3 regions of the Streptomyces sp. NPDC043685 genome follow, and region 2 is predicted to be linked to each of the others. Evidence: riboswitches for the same ligand, from Rfam matches in the RefSeq annotation. Region 2 holds a riboswitch; each other region holds the start of a gene.

Region 1 (5,218 bases), on a different contig from region 2:
TGGCGAACCCGGAGGCACCCGAGGCGGACGAGCGGGAACGGGACGACGACAGCGAGGCCGCCACCGCCGAGACCGGCCCGGAGGACGCGGGCGCGGTCGCACCCGTGCGCTTCCACTCCAGGTGCGCCGCGGGGATCTCCTCCAGGAACCGGGAGGGCGGGTTGTAGGAGGGCTGGCCCCAGGCGCTGCGCAGCGTGGAGCGCGTCAGATAGAGCCGCTCCCGCGCGCGGGTGATGCCGACGTAGGCCAGGCGCCGCTCCTCCTCCAGCTCCTTGGCCTGGCCGAGGGCGCGCATGTGCGGGAAGACGCCGTCCTCCATGCCGGTGAGGAAGACGACCGGGAACTCCAGGCCCTTGGCGGTGTGCAGGGTCATGAGCGTGATGACCCCGTCGCCGTCCTCCTCGTCCGGGATCTGGTCGGAGTCGGCGACCAGCGCGACCTGTTCGAGGAAGTCGGCCAGGGTGCCCCGCTCGTCCTCGCCGCGCTCCTGCTCGAACTCCATCGCGACGGCGGCGAGTTCCTGGAGGTTCTCGATGCGGGTCTCGTCCTGCGGGTCGGTGGAGGCCTGGAGCTCGGCGAGGTAGCCGGTGCGCTCCAGGACGGCCTCCAGCACCGTGGCCGGTCCGGCGCCGGACTCGACGATGGTGCGCAGGTCCTCCATCAGGGTGTTGAACCGCTTGACGGCGTTGGTGGAGCGCGCGGCCATGCCGTACGCCTCGTCGACGCGCTTGAGCGCCTGCGGGAAGCTGATCTTCTCGCGCTGGGACAGGGCGTCGATCATCGCCTCGGCGCGGTCGCCGATGCCCCGCTTGGGCACGTTGAGGATCCGGCGCAGCGGCACCGAGTCCTCGGGGTTGGCCAGCACGCGCAGGTAGGCCAGGACGTCCCGGACCTCCTTGCGCTCGTAGAAGCGGACGCCGCCGACGACCTTGTAGGGCAGGCCGACGCGGATGAAGACCTCTTCGAAGACACGGGACTGGGCGTTGGTGCGGTAGAAGACGGCGACGTCGCCGGCCTTGGCCTCGCCGGCGTCGGTGAGGCGGTCTATCTCGTCGGCGACGAACTGGGCCTCGTCGTGCTCGGTGTCGGCGACGTAGCCGGTGATCCGGGCACCGGCGCCCGCGTTGGTCCACAGGTTCTTGGGGCGGCGGGACTCGTTGCGCTCGATGACCGCGTTGGCCGCGCTGAGGATGGTCTGGGTGGAGCGGTAGTTCTGCTCCAGCAGGATCGTCGTGGCGTCCGGGTAGTCCTCCTCGAACTGGAGGATGTTGCGGATCGTCGCGCCGCGGAAGGCGTAGATCGACTGGTCGGCGTCACCCACCACGCACAGCTCGGCGGGCGGGACCTCGGCCTCGGGCGGTACGTCGACCGGGTGCTCAACGGTGCCGACCAGCTCGCGGACCAGGGCGTACTGCGCGTGGTTGGTGTCCTGGTACTCGTCCACCAGGACGTGCCGGAAGCGGCGGCGGTAGTGCTCGGCGACGTCCGGGAAGGCGCGCAGCAGGTTGACCGTCGTCATGATCAGGTCGTCGAAGTCGAGGGCGTTCGCCTCGCGCAGCCGCGACTGGTACAGGGCGTAGGCCTGGGCGAGGGTCTTCTCGAATCCGTCGGCGGCCTGGGCGGCGAAGTCCTCCTCGTCGATCAGCTCGTTCTTCAGGTTGCTGATCTTGGCGCTGAAGGACTTCGGCGGGAAACGCTTGGGGTCGAGGTCCAGGTCGCGGCAGACCAGGGCCATCAGGCGCTTGGAGTCGGCGGCGTCGTAGATCGAGAAGGAGGACGTGAAGCCGAGCCTCTTGCTCTCGCGCCTGAGGATGCGCACGCACGCGCTGTGGAAGGTCATGACCCACATGGCGTTCGCGCGCGGGCCGACCAGCTGCTCGACGCGCTCCTTCATCTCACCGGCGGCCTTGTTGGTGAAGGTGATCGCGAGGATCTGGCCGGGGTGCACGTCCCGCTCGGCGAGCAGGTGGGCGATGCGGTGCGTGAGCACACGGGTCTTGCCGGAGCCGGCGCCGGCCACGATGAGCAGCGGGGAGCCGGAGTGGACGACGGCGGCGCGCTGGTTGTCGTTCAGCCCCTCCAGGAGGGTGGCGGTGTCCACCACCGGGCGGGGGGCGCCGTCCCGGTAGTAGGGGTCGCGGTCCGGCGGCGCGTCGAACTTCCCGCCGAACAGATCGTCCGGGATCGGCTCCGGTACGTGATCGTCCTCGGGCGGCGGCGGGGGCTCGTCCGCGGGGCCCCGCCGGGCCTGGAGGTCCGCCAGGAAGCTGTCGTCAAAGAGGCTGCTCATCGCTCTCCGAGTCTAGGGCGCCCCACTGACAGCCCGCCGCCGCCCCGAGAACATCGCCGGAACATCGCCGCGCACCCGGCCGCGGGCCGACGGTCCGGCGGCGTATTGTCGCCCTCCATGACCGGCCGGTGACGGCCTGCTACACCCTCCCCGATCGCGGACATGTCGTGATCAACCGCCCCGGATCATTCACTCTCCGCAACGCTCATGAGTAAGGTCACGAAAATGTATCGGGCATATCACCCATCAACCTTCACAAGGGCCACACGAATTGGCTACGGTGCGATCAGGCCGCATGACCCCCACCGGCGAACGTCGCCGGGCCGCGCGGCCTCCGCCGAGTCCGGTGTGCCGCAGCGGCAGCCGGAGCCGGGGACCCAACCGTGAACCTGGGGTGAATCGGCCCGACTCCCTGTGCGGAGAAGGCCGTAGGGCAACCCTTCCGAACCATCCGCCCGAACCCGACAGCTAACCCGGTAGGCGGAACGTGGAAGGAGTCGCCTCCCTTGGCGTCGCACCGCAAGTCGCGTCCTACGGGTACGCGCGTGGCAGGCATACGGACCCCCGCCCTCGCAACGGCGGCCCTCACCTCCGTGGCCCTGCTGTCCCAGTCGGCCAACGCCACCCCCGAGGCCGACGACAAGCCCAGCCTGGAGGACGTCGAGAAGAAGGTCGGCGACCTGTACCGCCAGGCCGAGTCGGCCACCGACAAGTACAACGCGGCCAAGGAGAAGACCGCGAAGCAGCGCAAGCGCGTGGACACCCTCCTGGACGACGTCGCCCAGCGCACCCAGAAGCTCAACGAGGCGCGGGAGGAGCTCGGTTCCTTCGCCTCCGCCCAGTACCGCACCGGCGCCGCCGCCCCGGACACGGCCACGTTCCTGCTCGCGGACACCCCGCAGGACTACTTCGACCAGACCCAGCTGATGGACCGGATGACGGGCCGTCAGAAGGTCGCGGTCGACGACTACGTCACACAGCAGTCCGAGACGATGAAGAAGCGCCAGGAGGCCACCGAGAGCCTCGAGACGCTCACCGAGTCGCAGGGCGACCTGAAGGCGGCCAAGGCCACCGTCCAGCGCAAGCTGGCCGATGCCCGCGAGCTGATGTCCCGGCTGACCGCCGAGGAGAAGGCCCGGCTCGCGGCGATCGAGCGGGAGAAGCGGGAGGAGGCCGCCCGCAAGGCCGACGAGCTGGCCCGGCAGCAGGCCGCCCGGCAGACGGCGCAGGAGCAGGCGGCAGGGCAGCAGGACGGCGGGTCCTCCGCGTCGGGGTCCACGGGCTCCGGCTCGTCCTCCACGACCGCCCCGGCCGACTCCTCGTACGCCACCAAGGCCGACAAGGCGCTCGCCTTCGCCCGTGCCCAGATCGGCAAGCCGTACGTGTGGGGGGCCGTCGGCCCGGGCTCCTACGACTGCTCCGGCCTCACCCAGGCCGCCTGGAAGGCCGCGTCCGTCACCCTGCCGCGCACGACCTACGACCAGGTGAACGCCGGCACCACGGTCCCGCTCTCCCAGGCCCAGCCCGGTGACCTGGTGTTCTTCTACGACGACGTCACCCATGTCGGGATCTACATCGGCAACGGCATGATGATCCACGCCCCGAAGCCCGGTACGTACGTGCGCGAGGAGTCGATCTACTACGACGGCGAGTCGGCGATCCACAGCGTGGTGCGGCCGGCCTGACGGTCTTGGTCCGATTTTGAGGGGCACGCGCGCGTGCCCCTCTCCCCGCGCGCACGGCGCTGCCTAGCATCGGCGCCATGCCCGGTCTCTCCCTGTCCGCCGCCCTGTGCGCGATGTACGCGCTGACGACCGGCGCCCTGGCGGTCGGTCTCGACTCGGCGGGGTACGAGACCCTCTCCCGTGTCGCCCTCGTCCCGGCCTGCGCGGCCTGGGCCGGGGCGGTCGCGTACGCCGTGCTGCGGCCGTCGCGGTGGCCGGCGCAGACGCCGGCCGCGCTCACCTTCACGGCGGCGACCGCCCTGATCGGCACCGGCTTCTGCGCGGCCGGCTGGCAGCGGTCGGCCGCGGCGCTGCTGGCGCTCGCGGCCCTGCTGTGGGCGGCGCTGCTCGTCGCGGCGAACCCGGAGCGCCGCGGAACGGTGTTCCTGCGCTGTGCGGCCACCCAGGGGCTGGCGGTGCTCGGCGCCACGCTCGCCGCGGCCGAGTCGGCCGCCTGGCTCGCCCACGCGGCCATGGTGCTGTTCTGGCCGGGGCTGGTGCTCTACTGCGTCGCGCTGCTGCGCTTCCCGCCGCGGGAGGTGACCGAGGGGCGCGGGGACCACTGGCTCGCGGCCGGGGCGCTCGCCCTGTCGGCGCTGGCCGGGGCACGTCTGATCACCGCCGACAGCGCCCGCCTGTACCTGTGGAACGACGACGACCACGCCGTCCTCGGCAGGGTGACGGCCGGGCTGCTCGTGCTCACCCTGGTCTGCTGCGTGGGCCTGCTCACCGCCGAGCTCGCCTGGCCCCGGCACGGCTACGACGTGGCCCGCTGGGCGACCGTCTTCACCGCGGTCGGCACGGCCGCGGCCGCCCTGGCCGTCGCCGCCGCCCTGGACGCGCCCTGGCTCGACGCCCTCGGCGAGGTCCTGCTGTGGATGACCGTGGCGGCCTGGCTCGGCTGCACCGCCTGGGCGCTCACCTCGGCGCGCGCCCGTCCCTCCCGGGTCAGGTCCAGAGCACGGCGATGAAGATGTTCGCCGTGGTCAGCAGACCGACCAGGCCGAACAGGCCCTTGTCCACCTTCTCGTCGTCCCGCTTCACATAGACCAGGCCGAGGATCACGATCAGCAGGGCCAGCTTCACGCCGATCTTGATGTTGTTCACGGTCTGGTCGTCGGCCTGGTTGAGGCCGACCAGCGCCACACCGGTGACCAGCATCGTCAGCGCGCCGTGCAGCATCGCGGGCGTGAAGCGGGCCGTG
Region 2 (5,218 bases):
GGCAGTCTGTGGAGGGCGTCAGTCGGGTCGAGGCCGCGATCCGACGGCACCCCGGGGCGGTCCGAGGACCGCTCCCGGTACGGCTTCACGATATGGGAAACTGGTCTAGACAACCCTGAAAAGCGAAGGGCAGCAACACATGGCTGAGCGCCGCGTCAACGTCGGCTGGGCCGAGGGTCTCCACGCCCGTCCCGCCTCCATCTTCGTCCGAGCCGCCACGGCCGCAGGCGTCCCGGTGACGATCGCCAAGGCCGACGGCAAGCCCGTCAACGCGGCCTCCATGCTGGCCGTCCTCGGCCTCGGCGCCCAGGGTGGCGAGGAGATCGTCCTCGCCTCCGACGCCGAGGGCGCGGACGCCGCCCTGGACCGGCTCGCGAAGCTGGTCTCCGAGGGTCTCGAGGAACTGCCCGAGACCGTCTGATCCCGGGCGCCCGATCGGGTGCACAGCGAAGGGCTCGTCCGAATTCACCGGGCGGGCCCTTCGCCATTTGACGCCGAAATGGGGAACGAATTCAGGAATCCGGGCAGCTGAAAGAGACCCCCGGAAATTGACTGCTCTCTTTGTATACGGCTGCCGTGTTAATGCCGCAGGCTCGCCGTGTTTACGGGATGTTGCGAGTTCCTCACACGCTCGGCGCCTTCCCCGACGGAGCCGGAACGCAAGCGGTGTGCGCCCGTCGCGCGCTCGGTGTGCAGCGCCGTGACCGCCCGCGCGCGCTCGCTGTCGCCGCGCGCCACCGCGTCCACGATCGCGCCGTGCTCCGCCCAGGACTCCACCGGACTCAGCGGCGCGTCCACGGCGTACATCCAGGCGATCTTGTGGCGGAGCTGGGTGAGCATCGAGGTCAGCGCGGGACTGCCGGAGGCCTGGGCGAGCGTCTCGTGGAACCAGCCGTCCAAGGAGCGCAGATCGTCGCTGTTGCCCCGGCGGGCCCGCTCCTGGCCCAGCCGGACCAGGCCGCGCAGGACCTTCAGATGCCCCTCGGTGCGGCGCTGGGCGGCCCGTGCGGCGCCGAGCGGCTCCAGCAGCAGCCGCATCTCCAGCAGGTCGGCGGCCTCCTGCTCGGTGGGTTCGGCCACGCACGCGCCCGCGTGCCGCCGGGTCACCACGAAGCCCTCGGCCTCCAGGGTGCGCAGCGCCTCCCGCACGGGGACCCGCGAGACGCCGTAGCGGCGCGCGAGGAGTTCTTCGGTGAGCCGGCTGCCGCGCGCGTGGACACCGGCGACGATGTCGTCCCGGATGGCCGTGCACACCGAGTGCGCGGGAATACGCATGACCGACCTCCGCTTAATCCCCGTGAAACGCCGGCGAGCGGCGCGTGTTCCGTGACTCTATTGCAATGAGCGGGAATTTCCGACGGCAAGCGGGAATCCATGAATATTTTTTGGACAGTCCGCCGGCGTGAACGCCGAAAGCCCCGGCTCGGGGAGCCGGGGCTTCGGGGAGTGCGATGAGGTGCCGGTCAGACGTTCACGCCGTGCGAGCGCAGGTAGGCGACCGGGTCGATGTCCGAGCCGTACTCGGGGCTCGTGCGGGCCTCGAAGTGCAGGTGCGGACCGGTGACGTTGCCGGTCGCGCCGGACAGGCCGATCTGCTGGCCCGGGGTGACCTGCTGGCCGACCGAGACGCCGATCGAGGACAGGTGGCCGTACTGCGTGTACGTCCCGTCGTGCATCTTGATCACGATCTGGTTGCCGTAGGAGCCGCCCCAGCCGGCCTCGACGACGGTGCCCGCGCCGACCGCGTGGACGGAGGTGCCGGTGGCGGCGTGGAAGTCGACGCCGGTGTGGCTGCCGGAGGACCACAGGCCGCTGCTCGCCTTGTAGCCGGTGGAGACGTACGAGCCGGAGATCGGGGCCACGAAGGCGTTGAGGCGCTTGCGCTCGGCCTCGCGGGCGGCGCGCTCCTTGGCCTCACGGGCCTTCTCGGCGGCTTCCTTGGCCTCCTGGGCGGCCTCGGCGGCACGCTTGCGGGCGGCCTCCTCGGCCTTCTGCTTGGCGGCGGCCTCCTCGGCGGCCTGCTGCTGCGCGATGGCCTGGGCGTCGATCTGCTGGGCCACGGTGTCGCCCATGGTGACGACCGGGGTGAGCCCCGTCTGCTCGGCGGTGGGCTCGGCGGCGAAGGCCGCGGGGGCCGCCACGGTGCCAATCACGCCGGTGGTGGCGAGGGCCGCGACGCCCGCCGCGCGGGCGGTGCCGCGCTGGATCCTGCTGGGACGACGGTGCTTGCCGGTGGCGCGAGTGAACGCCATGAAGTGGCTGGTCCTTTCCTTCCCTCTCGCCTACCGGGTTAGCTGACGGGTTCGGAGCAGGAAGGTCTCCTACGGACTCCCTCGCCACTGGCGCGGGCGTCCGATTCACCCCAGGGACTGCGATGGGTCCCCGGCTCCCCTGGCTCGCGCCGTACGGGGACTCGGCGATGACTGTCCGGTGCCGCGGGTGCGGCGCACTGCCTGACGAACAGCCCGGATGACGCTAAGCGGCGTCACTTTCAATTCCCAAATGAATCCCGGCTTTTGTAGCGCATCCCACAGGGCAGACAGGCAACCTCCGTATCAATTCGGGCATAAAGGGGCCCTGGCGCCTTCGAAGACGGCCAGGGCCCCTGAGCGTGTGCCGCTACTCGGCGGCGACGACGGTGACTTCGCCGATGCCGAGGGCCTCGACGGGTGCCTTGATCTGCGCCGCGTCACCGACGAGAACGGTCACCAGACGGTCCACCGGGAAGGCGCTCACGGCCGCCGCGGTGGCCTCCACGGTGCCGGTGGCCGCGAGCTGCCGGTACAGGGTGGCCTGGTAGTCGTCGGGCAGGTGCTGCTCGACCTGGTCGGCCAGCGTGCTCGCGACGGCCGCCGCCGTCTCGTACTTCAGCGGCGCCACGCCCACCAGGTTCTGCACGGCGACGTCCCGCTCGGCGTCGGTCAGCCCCTCGGCGGCGAGGGTGCGCAGCACCGTCCAGAGGTCCTCCAGGGCGGGGCCGGTGTTGGGCGTGTCCACGGAACCGCTGATGGCGAGCATCGCGGCACCGGTGCCGTCCGGCGCGGACCTGAGGACCTGGCCGAACGCCCGCACGCCGTAGGTGTAGCCCTTCTCCTCGCGCAGGACGCGGTCCAGGCGGGAGGTGAGGGTGCCGCCGAGGCAGTACGTGCCGAGCACCTGCGCAGGCCACACGCGGTCGTGCCGGTCCGGGCCGATACGGCCGATCAGCAACTGCGTCTGGACGGCGCCCGGGCGGTCCACGATGACGACCCGGCCGGTGTCGTCGGCGGTCACCGGCGGCACCGGGCGCGGCTCGGCCGAGGAGCCCGTCCAGGCGCCCAGGGTCTCCCCGAGCAGGGCGTCGAGGTCGATGCCGGTCAGGTCGCCGACGACCACCACGGTGGCCGTGGCGGGGCGGACGTGCTTCTCGTAGAAGCCGCGCACGGCCGCGGAGTCGATCGATGCGACCGTCTCCTCGGTGCCCTGCCGGGGCCGCGACATGCGCGAGCCCGCCGGGAACAGCTCCCTGGAGAGCTCCTTGGCGGCGCGCCGTGAGGGGTTGGCCAGCTCGTGCGGGATCTCGTCGAGGCGGTTGCGGACCAGCCGCTCGACCTCGCTGTCGGCGAACGCGGGCGCCCTCAGGGCGTCGGCGATCAGGTTCAGTCCCTTGGCGAGCCGGGAGGCGGGCACCTCCAGGCTGAGCCGGACGCCCGGGTGGTCGGCGTGGGCGTCGAGGGTGGCTCCGGCGCGCTCCAGCTCGGCGGCGAACTCCTCGGCGGAGTGCTTGTCGGTGCCCTCGGAGAAGGCCCGGGCCATGATCGTGGCCACACCGTCGAGGCCGGCCGGCTCGGCTTCCAGGGGGGCGTCCAGCAGCACCTCCACCGCGACGACCTGCTGGCCGGGGCGGTGGCAGCGCAGCACCGTCAGGCCGTTGCCGAGCGTGCCGCGCTCGGGGGCCGGGAAGGCCCAGGGGCGGGCCTCGCCCGCCTGCGGCCGGGGGTGGAAGTCCATCGTGGCGAGCTCGGTCACTTGGCCGCCTCCTCGTTCTCGTCGCCGGCCGCGGCTGCGGTCTCGTCGGTCTCGTCGGCGACGGGCTCGTAGACGAGCACCGCGCGGTTGTCGGGGCGCAGGCGGGCCTTGGCGGCCTCCTGGACCTCCTCCGCCGTGATCTCCAGGACGCGGTTGACCGCCGTCAGGGCGAGCTGCGGGTCGCCGAACAGCACGGCGTACCGGCACAGTTCGTCGGCGCGGCCCGCGACCGTGCCGAGGCGGTCCAGCCACTCGCGCTCCAACTGGGCCTGGGCGCGCTCCATCTCCTCGGCCGTGGGACCCTCCTCGGCGAACCGGGCGAGCTCCTCGTCGATGGCGCTCTCGATGACCGGGACCTCCACGTCACCGGACGTCTTCACGTCCAGCCACCCCAGGGAGGGCGCCCCGGCGAGCCGCAGCAGGCCGAATCCGGCCGCCACGGCCGTACGGTCGCGCCGCACCAGGCGGTTGTAGAGGCGGGAGGACTCGCCGCCGCCGAGGACGGTGAGGGCCAGGTCGGCCGCGTCGCATTCGCGCGTGCCGTCGTGGGGCAGCCGGTAGGCGGCCATCAGCGCACGCGCGGGGACGTCCTCCTCGACGACCTCGCGCAGCTGCTCGCCGATGATCTCCGGCAGCGAGCCGTCGCGCGGGGCGGGCTTGCCGTCGTGACCGGGGATGGAGCCGAAGTACTTCTCGACCCAGGCCAGCGTCTGCTCGGGGTCGATGTCGCCGACCACGGACAGCACGGCGTTGTTCGGCGCGTAGTACGTGCGGAAGAACGCGCGCGCGTCCTCCAGCGTCGCCGCGTCCAGGTCGGCCATCGAGCCGATCGGGGTGTGGTGGTAGGGGTGGCCCTCCGGGTAGGCGAGGGCGGTCAGCTTCTCGAAGGCCGTGCCGTAGGGGACGTTGTCGTAGCGCTGGCGGCGCTCGTTCTTGACGACGTCCCGCTGGTTCTCCATCGACTCGTCGTCGAGCGCGGTCAGCAGGGAGCCCATCCGGTCGGCCTCCAGCCAGAGGGCGAGCTCCAGCTGGTGGGCGGGCATGGTCTCGAAGTAGTTGGTCCGCTCGAAGCTGGTCGTGCCGTTCAGCGAACCGCCCGCGCCCTGGACCAGCTCGAAGTGGCCGTTGCCCTTGACCTGGGCGGATCCCTGGAACATCAAGTGCTCGAAAAGGTGAGCCAGGCCGGTACGCCCCTTGACTTCGTGGCGTG
Region 3 (5,218 bases), on a different contig from region 2:
ACCTCACCGAGAACGAGGTGGCGGCCATGGCCTTCATCCTGCTGTTCGCCGGTTTCGAGACCACGGTGAACCTGATCGGCAACGGCACCTACGCCCTGCTCACCCACCCCGGGGAACGCGCCCGCCTCCAGGCGTCCCTCGCCGCCGGGGAGACGGGCCTGCTGGAGACCGGCGTCGAGGAACTGCTGCGCTACGACGGCCCGGTCGAGCTCGCCACCTGGCGCTTCGCCACGCAGCCCCTCACGCTCGGCGGGCAGCGCGTCGAGGCCGGCGATCCCGTCCTGGTCGTCCTGGCCGCCGCGGACCGGGACCCGGAGCGGTTCGCCGACCCGGACGCCCTGGACCTCGCCCGCCGCGACAACCAGCACCTCGGGTACGGCCACGGCATCCACTACTGCCTCGGCGCCCCGCTCGCCCGCCTGGAGGGCCAGACCGCGCTCGCCACCCTCCTCACCCGCCTCCCGGACCTGCGGCTGGCGGCGGATCCGGCCGAGCTGCGGTGGCGCGGCGGGCTCATCATGCGGGGGCTGCGCACGCTGCCGGTGGAGTTCGCACCGGCCGGACGTGACGAAACATCAGAGCTGTGATCTTCACGTGATCTGCGCGGCATGAACTTGTGACAAGTGATCGTCTGCCGATACGTTCACCCATCAACGCGGCCCGGGATTCCGGCCGCCGGTCACTGCTGTCTCGCGAAAGGTCTCCGTATGCTCTCCGGGAACGGTCGGCACCGCCGCCCCCGTCAGGCTCCGGCTCTCCTCGTGGCGGCCGGAGTGACCGGCTCCGCCATCGCGATCCCTCTCCTCGGGGCCTCCGGTGCCAGCGCGGCCGACGGCACGACCTGGGACCGGGTCGCGGACTGCGAGACCGGCGGCGCGTGGAGCCAGAACAGCGGTAACGGCTATTACGGCGGCCTGCAGTTGTCCCAGGAGGACTGGGAGAAGTACGGCGGTCTCGACTACGCCGCGAGTGCCGACCTGGCCAGTCGCTCCCAGCAGATATCCGTGGCCGAGAGAGTCCTCGCCGACCAGGGGGTCGGCGCGTGGCGCACCTGCGGACTGCTCTCGGGCCTCGAACAGGGCAAGGGGTCGGACACGTCCGGCTCGTCCGAGACGTCCGGTGAGGTGGACTCACCCGGTCTGCTCGACGGCCCTGACGCGTCCCCTTCTCCGGAGGCCTCTTCGAGCCCGTCGTCGTCGCCCGACGCACGGTCGACCGAGAAGGATGAAACCAGCAAGTCCGACAAGTCGTCCGATTCCACCTCGCAGGAGCGGGGCGAGAAGCAGGAGCGGGACGAGAAGTCCGGCAGCTCCGGCTCCGGTGAGGGCGGCGAGTCCGCCAACTCGCGTCAGCGCGGCGAGTCCTCGGCCCCGGCGGACGCCGGCTCCGGCCGTCACCGCGGCCCCGGCGCCGAGGAGGACTCCGCGTCCGCGAGCGGCCGTGAGGGCGCGTCCTCGGGCCGTCACGCCTCGCGCGGCGGTGACGCCTCCCGTGACGCTTCCCAGGGCGCCTACATCGTCGGCGTCGGCGACAGCCTCTGGTCCATCGCCGACTCCCTTGACGTCGACGGCGGATGGCACTCCCTCTACGACGACAACGAGCAGACGGTCGGTACCGACCCGAACCTCATCCTCCCCGGTCAGAAGCTCACCACAGGGGTCGAAGCGGACGAGGGGTAGCCGTCCGGGCAGTGCGGAAACGGCGGTCGAAGTCACCCCTAAACCGGGTGAGTTCACGTCATGTTTCGCGCCGAATGTCCCGTATAAGGCCGGTGAGAGATAGATCTCAGAAGCCCTGATCGTCTTTGAAATTCGGCGGATCGCGTGTCTACGGTCGTGATCGCTCGTCACCACGAGCCCCGGCTGCCGCAACGCCGAATCCTGCCAGCGGCCGCACGGGAACAGTCGTCGCGTCAAGCGCCGTAGGCAGGAGCGGGGGACCCAAGGTAGGTGCCCGACCGGCCGGTTGTGCCGGAAGGGCTTGGGGTGAAGCCGTGTCCCGTGAGGGACGCGGCCGGGCAACTCAACCGGCCCGAACCCGACAGCTCACCTCGCAGGCGTCGGTGAGGGGATCTCTCCATGCTGTTTTCCGCCAAGGGCAAGCACCGTCGTCCGTCCAAGGCCACCCGCGCCGCCGCGCTCGCCGGTGTCACCGGTGTCGCCATCGCCGCCCCGCTGATGGCGGCCGGCAACGCCTCCGCCGCCACCGCCTCCGAGTGGGACGCCGTCGCCCAGTGCGAGTCCGGCGGCAACTGGTCCATCAACACCGGCAACGGCTACTACGGCGGTCTGCAGTTCTCCGCCTCCACCTGGGCCGCGTACGGCGGCACGCAGTACGCCTCGACCGCCGACCAGGCCAGCAAGGACCAGCAGATCCAGGTCGCCGAGAAGGTCCTGGCGAGCCAGGGCAAGGGCGCCTGGCCGGTCTGCGGCAAGGGCCTGTCGGGTGCCGGCTACACCGGCGGCGGCTCGTCGAGCGACTCCGGCAGCTCCACGCAGCAGCAGAGCCAGCAGAGCACCGAGACCCGCAAGACCGAGCAGCAGCCGGCCTCCCGCTCCGAGGACCGCCCGGCCGCCAAGAAGACCGTCACCACCCCGACCGGCAAGAAGGTCAAGAAGGGCGACGGCGAGTACAAGGTCGTCGAGGGCGACACCCTCAGCTCCATCGCCGCGGACAAGAAGGTCAAGGGCGGCTGGGAGAAGCTCTTCGAGCTGAACAAGGACATCGTCGAGGACGCCAACCTCATCTACCCGGGCCAGCAGCTGCACCTGAAGTAAGCAGCGGCCCCTCCCGGCCCCCCGGGGCCCACGGACTCCCCGCCCCGGTGCGCCATCCCCCGTGCGCACCGGGGCGGGGTTTTTTCGGCAACCGGCTTTGTTCCGTTCGGAAACAATTTACTCTCGGTTCTGTCCATGGGGTGGGCGACCCGGTGGCCGATCGCCCGGAGCCGGTTAGGCTCATGTCGCGAGCCACCACGGCCCGCACCCCGCCGGGTCCACGCGACCCGCGTCACCGCGTCACATTCAAGAAGGAGATGCTCGTGCCGTCCATCGACGTCGTCGTAGCCCGGGAAATCCTGGACTCCCGAGGCAACCCCACGGTCGAGGTCGAGGTCGGCCTCGACGACGGCAGCACCGGTCGTGCCGCCGTCCCGTCCGGCGCCTCCACGGGCGCCTTCGAGGCCATCGAGCTCCGCGACGGCGACTCGAACCGCTACCTCGGCAAGGGTGTGGAGAAGGCCGTCCTCGCGGTCATCGAGCAGATCGGCCCGGAGCTGGTCGGCTACGACGCCACCGAGCAGCGCCTGATCGACCAGGCGATGTTCGACCTGGACGCCACCGACAACAAGGGCTCCCTCGGCGCCAACGCCATCCTCGGCGTCTCCCTCGCCGTCGCCCACGCCGCCTCCGAGGCCAGCGACCTGCCGCTGTTCCGCTACCTGGGCGGCCCCAACGCGCACCTGCTGCCGGTGCCGATGATGAACATCCTGAACGGCGGCTCGCACGCCGACTCCAACGTAGACATCCAGGAGTTCATGATCGCCCCCATCGGCGCGGAGTCCTTCTCCGAGGCCCTGCGCTGGGGCGCCGAGGTCTACCACACGCTGAAGAAGGTCCTGAAGTCCAAGGGCCTGGCCACCGGCCTCGGCGACGAGGGCGGCTTCGCCCCGAACCTCGGCTCCAACCGCGAGGCCCTCGACCTCATCCTCGAGGCGATCAAGGAAGCCGGCTACACCCCCGGCGAGCAGATCGCCCTCGCCCTCGACGTCGCCGCCTCCGAGTTCTACAAGGACGGCGTCTACACCTTCGAGGGCAAGGAGCGCTCGGCGGCCGAGATGACCGAGTACTACGCGGAGCTCGTCGACGCGTACCCGCTCGTGTCCATCGAGGACCCGCTGTTCGAGGACGACTGGGAGGGCTGGAAGACCATCACCGACAAGCTCGGTGACAAGGTCCAGCTCGTCGGCGACGACCTGTTCGTGACCAACCCCGAGCGCCTGGCCCGCGGCATCGAGGAGGGCGCGGCCAACGCGCTCCTGGTCAAGGTCAACCAGATCGGCTCGCTGACCGAGACGCTGGACGCCGTCGAGCTGGCCCAGCGCAACGGCTTCAAGTGCATGATGTCCCACCGCTCCGGCGAGACCGAGGACGTCACCATCGCCGACCTGGCCGTCGCCACCAACTGCGGCCAGATCAAGACCGGCGCCCCGGCCCGCTCCGAGCGCGTCGCCAAGTACAACCAGCTGCTGCGCATCGAGGAGATCCTCGACGACGCGGCGGTCTACGCCGGCCGCAGCGCCTTCCCGCGCTTCAAGGGCTGACCCGGCTCGTAAGTAGCAGCGTCGTACGTACGTCCCCGTACTCGGTCCCGTACCGTGTCCGGGGACGTACGCGCGTATGACGGTGGAGCGGGAGGCGGACAGATGGCCGTGAAGGACCGGGACCGGTTCTCCACCGCGACCAGGATCCGGTTGCTCGGCGAGCAGACCGCGGCCCGGGTCTACCGCTCCCAGACCAAGCGCCAGGCCCGGCGCTCGCGGCTGACCGGCCGGGCCGCGCTGCTCGCCCTGGTGATGTGCTCGCTGATCGTGGCCCTGGCCTACCCGATGCGGGAGTACGTCTCGCAGCGCGCCGAGATCGACGACCTGCAACGCGAACAGCGGCAGGCCCGCGAGCGCGTCGAACGGCTGCGCGACCTGAAGGCGCGCTGGCAGGACGACGCGTACGCCGAGCAGCAGATCCGGCAGCGGTTGCACTACGTCATGCCGGGGGAGACGGGTTTCATCGTCGTCGACCCGCACGCGGCGAAGCAGTCGCGCACCGACCTGGGGGCGGCCGACCGCCCCTGGTACTCGAACGTCTGGGACGGGGTCGACAAGGCCGACGCCTCCGACCGGTGACCCGGCCCCAGCCAGTGCCCTGAACCCAGAGAAAGACAGCCTGAAGACAGTCATGGAAACGCCCCCGCCGACCACCCCGCGCACCGAGCCCACCGACGCCGACGTCGAGGCCTTCAAGCAGCAGCTCGGCCGGCCCCCGCGCGGGCTGCGCGCGATCGCGCACCGCTGCCGGTGCGGACAGCCCGACGTCGTGGAGACGGCCCCCCGCCTGCCCGACGGCACGCCCTTCCCGACGCTGTACTACCTGACGTGCCCGAAGGCGAACTCCGCGATCGGCACGCTGGAGGCCAACGGCGTGATGAAGGAGATGACCGAGCG

What was found. A riboswitch is a leader RNA that binds a small molecule or an ion and turns the genes downstream of it on or off. The one in region 2 is predicted to bind cyclic di-AMP.
Region 1: another riboswitch for cyclic di-AMP. It lies ahead of AC0665_RS01845 (C40 family peptidase); the one in region 2 lies ahead of AC0665_RS20715 (M23 family metallopeptidase).
Region 3: another riboswitch for cyclic di-AMP. It lies ahead of AC0665_RS34685 (transglycosylase family protein); the one in region 2 lies ahead of AC0665_RS20715 (M23 family metallopeptidase).

The regions. Positions count from the first base shown of each region.
Region 1 is NZ_JBWKCH010000001.1:366,931-372,148, reverse strand. It holds gene pcrA (DNA helicase PcrA) at 1-2,290, opposite strand, end outside; cyclic di-AMP (ydaO/yuaA leader) riboswitch at 2,616-2,788, shown strand; gene AC0665_RS01845 (C40 family peptidase) at 2,797-3,975, shown strand; gene AC0665_RS01840 (TDT family transporter) at 4,053-4,985, shown strand; gene AC0665_RS01835 (hypothetical protein) at 4,963-5,218, opposite strand, start outside.
Region 2 is NZ_JBWKCH010000006.1:114,816-120,033, reverse strand. It holds gene AC0665_RS20725 (HPr family phosphocarrier protein) at 140-421, shown strand; gene AC0665_RS20720 (GntR family transcriptional regulator) at 580-1,275, opposite strand; gene AC0665_RS20715 (M23 family metallopeptidase) at 1,464-2,252, opposite strand; cyclic di-AMP (ydaO/yuaA leader) riboswitch at 2,265-2,429, opposite strand; gene AC0665_RS20710 (M16 family metallopeptidase) at 2,620-4,008, opposite strand; gene AC0665_RS20705 (M16 family metallopeptidase) at 4,005-5,218, opposite strand, start outside.
Region 3 is NZ_JBWKCH010000013.1:149,361-154,578, forward strand. It holds gene AC0665_RS34675 (cytochrome P450 family protein) at 1-587, shown strand, start outside; gene AC0665_RS34680 (transglycosylase family protein) at 708-1,679, shown strand; cyclic di-AMP (ydaO/yuaA leader) riboswitch at 1,908-2,074, shown strand; gene AC0665_RS34685 (transglycosylase family protein) at 2,079-2,777, shown strand; gene eno (phosphopyruvate hydratase) at 3,041-4,321, shown strand; gene AC0665_RS34695 (FtsB family cell division protein) at 4,424-4,900, shown strand; gene AC0665_RS34700 (DUF501 domain-containing protein) at 4,953-5,218, shown strand, end outside.